DNA from 2 places in the Faecalibacterium sp. Marseille-Q0746 genome. Region 2 is predicted to be linked to the other one. Evidence: a T-box and tRNA genes for the amino acid it is inferred to sense, from the RefSeq annotation. Region 2 holds a T-box; the other holds one or more tRNA genes.
The links. A T-box is a leader RNA that pairs with one kind of tRNA and senses whether it is charged. The one in region 2 lies ahead of tyrS (tyrosine--tRNA ligase), so its partner is inferred to be a tRNA-Tyr.
Positions count from the first base shown of each region.

Region 1: it encodes a tRNA-Tyr, which carries the amino acid that the T-box ahead of tyrS (tyrosine--tRNA ligase) is inferred to sense. The anticodon was not compared.

Region 1 covers NZ_JAFREI010000003.1:65,193-68,604, reverse strand. Annotated here, with positions in the region: gene J3351_RS02895 (sodium:alanine symporter family protein) at 1-1,075, shown strand, start outside; tRNA gene J3351_RS02890 (tRNA-Tyr) at 1,190-1,275, shown strand; gene J3351_RS02885 (DUF6061 family protein) at 1,428-1,679, shown strand; gene J3351_RS02880 (hypothetical protein) at 1,778-1,954, opposite strand; gene J3351_RS02875 (plasmid recombination protein) at 1,972-3,237, opposite strand; gene J3351_RS02870 (DUF2975 domain-containing protein) at 3,377-3,412, shown strand, end outside.
Region 2 covers NZ_JAFREI010000001.1:95,805-99,216, reverse strand. Annotated here, with positions in the region: gene recN (DNA repair protein RecN) at 1-867, shown strand, start outside; T-box leader at 902-1,154, shown strand; gene tyrS (tyrosine--tRNA ligase) at 1,221-2,438, shown strand; gene J3351_RS00475 (ACT domain-containing protein) at 2,536-3,003, opposite strand; gene J3351_RS00470 (CapA family protein) at 3,040-3,412, opposite strand, start outside.

The sequences.
Region 1 (3,412 bases), on a different contig from region 2:
CTGGATGTGGGTCACGGCCCTGCTGGGGGCCTCCACCTCCTTTGTGGAATCCACACTGGCCCAGAAGTACCGGCAGCCCGACCCGCTCTATGGCGGGCAGCGCGGCGGCCCGGCCTACTACATCCATGTGCTGGCCGAGCGCAAGCGGGGCAAAAAGCTGCGTCATTCCATCATCGCGGTGTTGTTTGCCATTTCGGGCCTCATCTGCTGGTGCGGTATCAGCCAGGTCATCAGCAACTCGGTCAGCTCTGCCTTTGCCAATGCGTTCTCCATCCCGCCCATTGTGACCACGGTGGTGCTGGTGGTGCTCTCGGCGGTCATTGTCCTGCGCAAGGATGCCACCGTGAAAAGCCTGGATGTTATCGTGCCGATCATGGCGGTCTGCTATTTCGTGATGACGGTCATCATCATTGCGGTAAATTTCCGTCAGCTGCCCGCTGTGCTGGGCCGCATCTTCTCGGAAGCCTTCGGCCTGCGGCAGGTGGCCGCGGGCGGCTTTGGCGCGGTGCTGATGAACGGTGTCAAGCGCGGCCTGTTCTCCAATGAAGCGGGCAGCGGTTCGGCCCCCTGTGCGGCAGCGGCTGCCTCCTGCGATGATCCCGTGAAAATGGGCTTTGTGCAGGCACTGGGTGTCCTGATCGACACGGTGGTCATCTGCAGCTGCACTGCCTTTATGATGCTGCTGGCTCCCGCAAATGTCACCACTGGGCTGACCGGCATGGACCTGCTGCAGGCAGCGGCGCAGTACCATCTGGGCAGCTTTGGCGTGGTGTTCATTGCCGTCACGCTGGCGCTGTTCAGTTTCTCCACCTTCATCGGCATCCTGTTCTATGCCCGCTCCAATGTGGCGTACCTCTTTGGCGACCGCTGGGGCTGGCAGACAGCCTATAAGGTGCTGGCCCTTGTCATGCTGATGGTGGGCGGCCTGGAGGCCTATACCGTGGTGTGGGACCTGGGCGACGTGGGCATCGGCCTGATGACCATATTCAATCTCATTGCCCTCTACCCCATGTCCGGCGAAGCCATTGCCGCCTTGCGGGATTACGAGCGCCGGAAACATCTGACCCAAAACTGACCCTGCCGACAGTTTCCGCAGAAAAGCTGCAAAAATCCGAAAAAAGTAGTTGACAAATCGCCCGCAGTCTGATAAAATAAACAAGTCGTCCGGCAACGGACGTGAACAGAATCTGGGCGTGTTCCCGAGTGGCCAATGGGGACAGACTGTAAATCTGCTGCTTTTCAGCTTCGGTGGTTCGAATCCACCCGCGCCCACCAAACAAGAAAAATCCGAACCTGTTTCCGATTGGAGAAGGGTTCGGATTTTTCGTTTTCTTTGGGTACAGCAATGAAGGCTCCCGTGGACGGCGCAAAACTCCGATACCTTGTCATAGACCGTAAGCTGATAACAAGATTTGGAGGGTATGATTATGAAGTACGATGCAAGAGCCTGCCATTTCAACATGGACACCGGGTGCGTGGAGCTGCTGCTCCGGGATGGGAGAATGATCTATATTGACTGCACCGGGGTCGAGGATGCGCTGGATGTGACTATGGCGCAGAGGGCAGAGTTAGATTATCTCATCTACAATGACCCGCTGGGCTACGCCGATTTGATTCTGAACGGTGACCCAGAGGAATATTTGAAAAATGCAGCCGGGAGCCATGGGTTAGAAGATTAAGGACAAAAAAATAAGAGGTGTGCCCAACTGGACACACCTCGGTGAGATACATCTATGTAAGGCAGGGCGTTCCTTTCATCGGGAGCGTCCTGCTGTTTTTATGCTGCAACAGGCAAGGCTTGTAGTGCTTTCTGCTCTTTCAGCCATTCCTCATATTCACGCTGGCCTTCCTCACTGTTGAAAAACTCAACCATGGAGGGATAAAAGCAACGCGCAAGGGTCTTGATCGCTTCATCCGGGTAGCCGGATTTGTTCGACTTCTTCTTTTTGTTCAAATGGTATCCTCCGAAAATCAAAGTTCCATATTCTGTCCACGCTTGTGGTTTCGCTGCGGCACATTCATGGTGCGCTCCTGCTTGGGGGCAAGAATCTTTTCCAGAAAGCTGCGCACCAGTTCAGGAGCACGGTGGAGAGCATCCAGATAGGGTTTCACGTCGTACCACAGGTCGTGGTACTTGTTACTCCAACGAACGGCCTCCTTCTTGGCGGTGGAAAGTTCTTCTTTCAAGCGGCGGTTCTCTACGTCCATCATATAGCCGTGGTCGGCTTGCTTTTTCAGCTTGGAAAATTCTTCTTCGGTCAGCGAGTAGTTACCGAGAAAGGTGCGCTTGCCGATATAATCCAGATCACGCGCATGAATGAGGGCTTCTTTCGTGAGCGTGGTCTTTTTCTGAATGGAGGCAAGTTCTTTCTCCTTTTGGGAGAGGGTCTGACTGGTTTTAGCAAGCGATTGTACCTGCTGATTGGCTTGAGCGGTCAGGGCGTCCAGCCGCTCCTGCTCCCGCTGGACTTTGAACTGAGTGACAGTCAGGTGTTCTTCGGTGCTGCCACGTTCGCCGCGCTCCACATCGGTGTACCCGGCAGAGCGCATATAGTTGAAGAAATCGTCTTGCAGGATGCTGTACGACTTCTTCAGGACTGGCTTGCCGTTCTTTTGCAGCACGGGCTTTCCGGCATCGTCCAGCAGGGGCTTGGATGCCCACTTCTTGCTCCGGCTGACCTGCATGACAGTCTCCTTGACGGTGCCGACCAGTGCCTTGTCCTTGCAGCGTTTCGACCACAGAATCTGCTTTTCCACCACAGGCACATAGACCACATGGAGGTGGTAGTGGTAAACTTCGCAGCCTAGTGCTTCGGTCATGGCACGGTTGATCTCATCGGCGTGCATGACTGCCGAGAGGATATACTGCTCACCACCCACGATCTGAACGGCTGCTTTGTAGGCATTCTCATAGAACTGCTTGGCGAACTCATAGCCGCCGTGGTTGTCAAAATAGGCCGAGTTGACATCAAAGACAAGTTCACAGTAGTGGTTGGCATCCGGCTTCAGGCCGCGCGTTGAAATCGTACCAGCGGTTTCCAGTTGGGCGAACAGGTCAGTGTAGCTGGCGGTTGGCTTTTTGAAGTGGACGTTCCATGAGGTGCGCTGGGGGATAATGTCGGGGTTTCGATAGCTGTCCTTTTCGCGCTCGTTGTGCTGTTGGGTGTTGCCAACGGCCTTGTCCGAAACGTCGAGATTTCGGACACTGGTGCGGTCAACGCCATCGTTTCTTGCCAAAGGGCATCCCTCCTTTCAAGGGGTGCTGTTTAACACTCTTACTCATAATGCAGATGGTTTTGCTGATAAACGATAAAAATATATTGATTTTCAATTTAACGTGTGCTATTCTAAATGTGAAATCAAAGGGGGATGCAATATGGGTAAGAATGATTTTCGGGTTGATACAACTTCT
Region 2 (3,412 bases):
CTGGATCTTTATTACACCGCAAAAGACCTTTCTGCTGACCTGATCGGGCGGCTGGAGGGCTACGAGACGAATGATGCAGAGCTGGATGAGATCGAACAGCGGATGGATCTGATCTACAAGCTCAAGCGAAAATACGGTGATACTGTGGAAGATATCATCGCATTTGGACAGCAGGCAAGGGAAGAGCTGGACCGCATCCAATTCTCTCAGGAGCGGACAGAGCACCTGCAGGCTGAAAAGCATCGGCTCTATGTACTGGCCAGGGATAAGGCCGAGGTACTGACCCAGACTCGCCTGAAGGCCTTTGAGGAATTGAACAGGCGCATCTCCGGCACACTGGATTTTTTGAACATGCCAGGTGTCCGCATGACCCTGCGCCATACCCGCGGCCCGCTGGCCAGCCATGGCCAGGACAGCGTGGAGTTTTATATTTCCACAAACCCCGGTGAGGATCCCAAGCCCCTGGCAAAAATCGCTTCCGGTGGTGAGCTGAGCCGTATCACGCTGGCAATCAAAAATGCCATGGCCGATAAGGACGCAGTGCCTACGGTCATCTACGATGAGATCGACAGCGGTGTGTCCGGCAAGGCAGCCAGCCGCATCGGTGAGGTGCTCAAACAGAGCGCAAAAGATCACCAGATCCTCTGCATCACCCACACAGCGCAGATCGCTGCACTGGCCGACTGCCATTTGCTTATCCAGAAAAATATCACGAATGAACGCACCTATACCGAGATCCACCCGCTGGATACCGAAGGCAGAGTGGACGCGCTGGCGCATATCATTTCCGGTGACCATGTCACGGAGCTTTCCCGTGCCAATGCTCGAGAGATGCTGGGGCTGGCCGAGCATGAAACCGGTGATTGACAACCCTGCTGATTTGTGCTAAACTGATTTTTGTTGAAAGACGTTGAAGGGAACAAGTACCTTGTCAGTGTCTGCCCAGAGAGACCCCGGTTGGTGCAAGGGGTGTGCAGAACAGCAGGGAAAATACCTCCCGGAGTTGCAGGCTGAATGCTTTGGCTAGTAGGCTGTGCCGCGTGCGAGCGTTACAAACGCAGGAGTGTATCCCATCTCTGTGGGGCGCACTCGTGAGGCCGTTCCTGTGAGGGGGCGGCAAACAGAGGTGGTACCGCGATTTTCTCGCCCTCTGCCAAATTCATTTTTGGCAGGGGGCGTTTTCTTTTGTCCTCTGCCCGATAAAACAGGAGGATAATCCCATGACCCTTTACGAAGAACTGCAGGCTCGCGGTCTGGTGGCCCAGATCACCGACAATGAGATCATTGACCTCATCAACAACGGCAAGGCCACTTTCTATATTGGCTTTGACTGCACTGCGGACAGCCTGACTGCAGGCCATTTTATGGCCCTGACCCTGATGAAGCGCTTGCAGATGGCTGGCAATAAGCCCATTGCCCTGATCGGCGGCGGTACCACCATGATCGGTGACCCCTCTGGCCGTACCGATATGCGCAAGATGCTGACCAAGGAGGACATTGCTCACAATGCAGCCTGCTTCAAGAAGCAGATGGAGAAGTTCATCGATTTTTCTGAGGGCAAGGCTCTGATGCTGAACAATGCCGACTGGCTGCTGAACCTGAATTATGTTGAGCTGCTGCGTGATGTGGGCGCCTGCTTCTCCGTCAACAACATGCTCCGCGCCAAGTGCTATGAGCAGCGCATGGAGAAGGGCCTGTCCTTCCTCGAGTTCAACTACATGATCATGCAGAGCTACGACTTCTACTACATGTTCCAGCACTACGGCTGCAACATGCAGTTCGGCGGCGATGACCAGTGGAGCAACATGCTGGGCGGCACTGAGCTGATCCGCCGCAAGCTGGGCAAGGATGCCTATGCGATGACCATTACTTTGCTGACTGATTCTCAGGGCAAAAAGATGGGCAAGACTGCAGGCAATGCGGTCTGGCTCGACCCCAACAAGACCAGTCCCTTTGAGTTCTACCAGTACTGGCGCAATGTCGGCGATGCTGATGTGATGAAGTGCATCCGGATGCTGACCTTCCTTCCGCTGGAGCAGATCGATGAGATGAGCACCTGGAAGGATCAGCGCCTGAACGAGGCCAAGGAGATCCTGGCCTACGAGCTGACCAAGATGGTCCACGGCGAGGAAGAGGCTGAGAAGGCCCAGAACGCTGCCCGTGCCCTGTTCAGCGGTGCTGCCGACACTGAGCACATGCCCTCCACTCAGCTGACCGAAGCAGATCTGACCGATGGCTCCATCGGCATCCTGACCCTCATGGTCAAGGCCGGTCTGGCCGCTTCCAACGGCGAAGCCCGCCGCCTGGTTGTGCAGGGCGGTGTCCTGGTGGATGGTGAAAAGGTGGCTGCTCCCACTGTCAGCTTTACCGCTGATCAGCTGAAGAACGGTATCGTCATCAAGAAGGGCAAGAAGATCTACCACAAAGTGACCCTGTAATCTTTTAGAACCAGCGTATGATAAAAGCCCGGCGGCATCCAAAAATCGGATGCCGCCGGGCTTTTTACGTTTGTGTAATGTTTATAGAGAAGGGCACTTACAGCTCAAAGGCTTTCTTCAGCACATCGTAAGCGGAGTCCTCGTTCTCACTGCGCACCAGCAGAGAAATATCCAGATCGCTGGTGGTAATGAGCAGAACCTCGATGTCGGCCATAGCCAATGCATTCAGGGCCCGGGCAGCGACTCCGCAGCTGGTGACCATGTCCTCACCGAAGAGGTTCAGTTTGGAGTAACCGACGCTGATCAGCGGGGAAGCCTTGGCATCCTTGTCGAGATTGGCGGCAGAGATGGCCTTCATCACCAGCGTCAGATCGCTGGCAGATGCGGTAAAGCTGAAATCAATGTTGGTACCGTGAGGGGCGCTCTGACTGATCATATCCACCACAACGCCGGTATCGGCAAAGATCTGCAGGTAGCGGGCCAGGCTGTTGCCCTTGAACTCCACATCCTGCACACTGATCATCATCAGGCTGGGCTCAATATTGATTTTGGAAACACCATACATAATGAACACTCCAATCTGCCCCAAAGGGCTGCAAATTCAGGCGAGCGCCAAAAACGCGCTGTTGATGTTGGTCTGTAATACGTTCTGAATGTACTCTATCCCAAAGTTGGGGTAGGCGGCCCGGACACCGTGCGCCTGCGCCAGTTCCGACGTGTAATCCCGGAAGAGGTAGGTGCGGACATTGGATTTTCCTGCATCATAGTGGGTCACGGTGGGATGCAATTGCGGGGAAGCGACAGCGCAGTGAACGCTGCCATCCGGGTCCGTCGTCTTGTTCAGCTCCAGTGTCAGGATGGCACCGATGAGTTGATCCGGTTTGCTCTGGGTGCTGAGGAAATTTCCCAGGGAATAGGCCACAAAGGTCTGGCGGCCATCCACAGAGGTCTTCCACTCGGCATCCTGCACCACA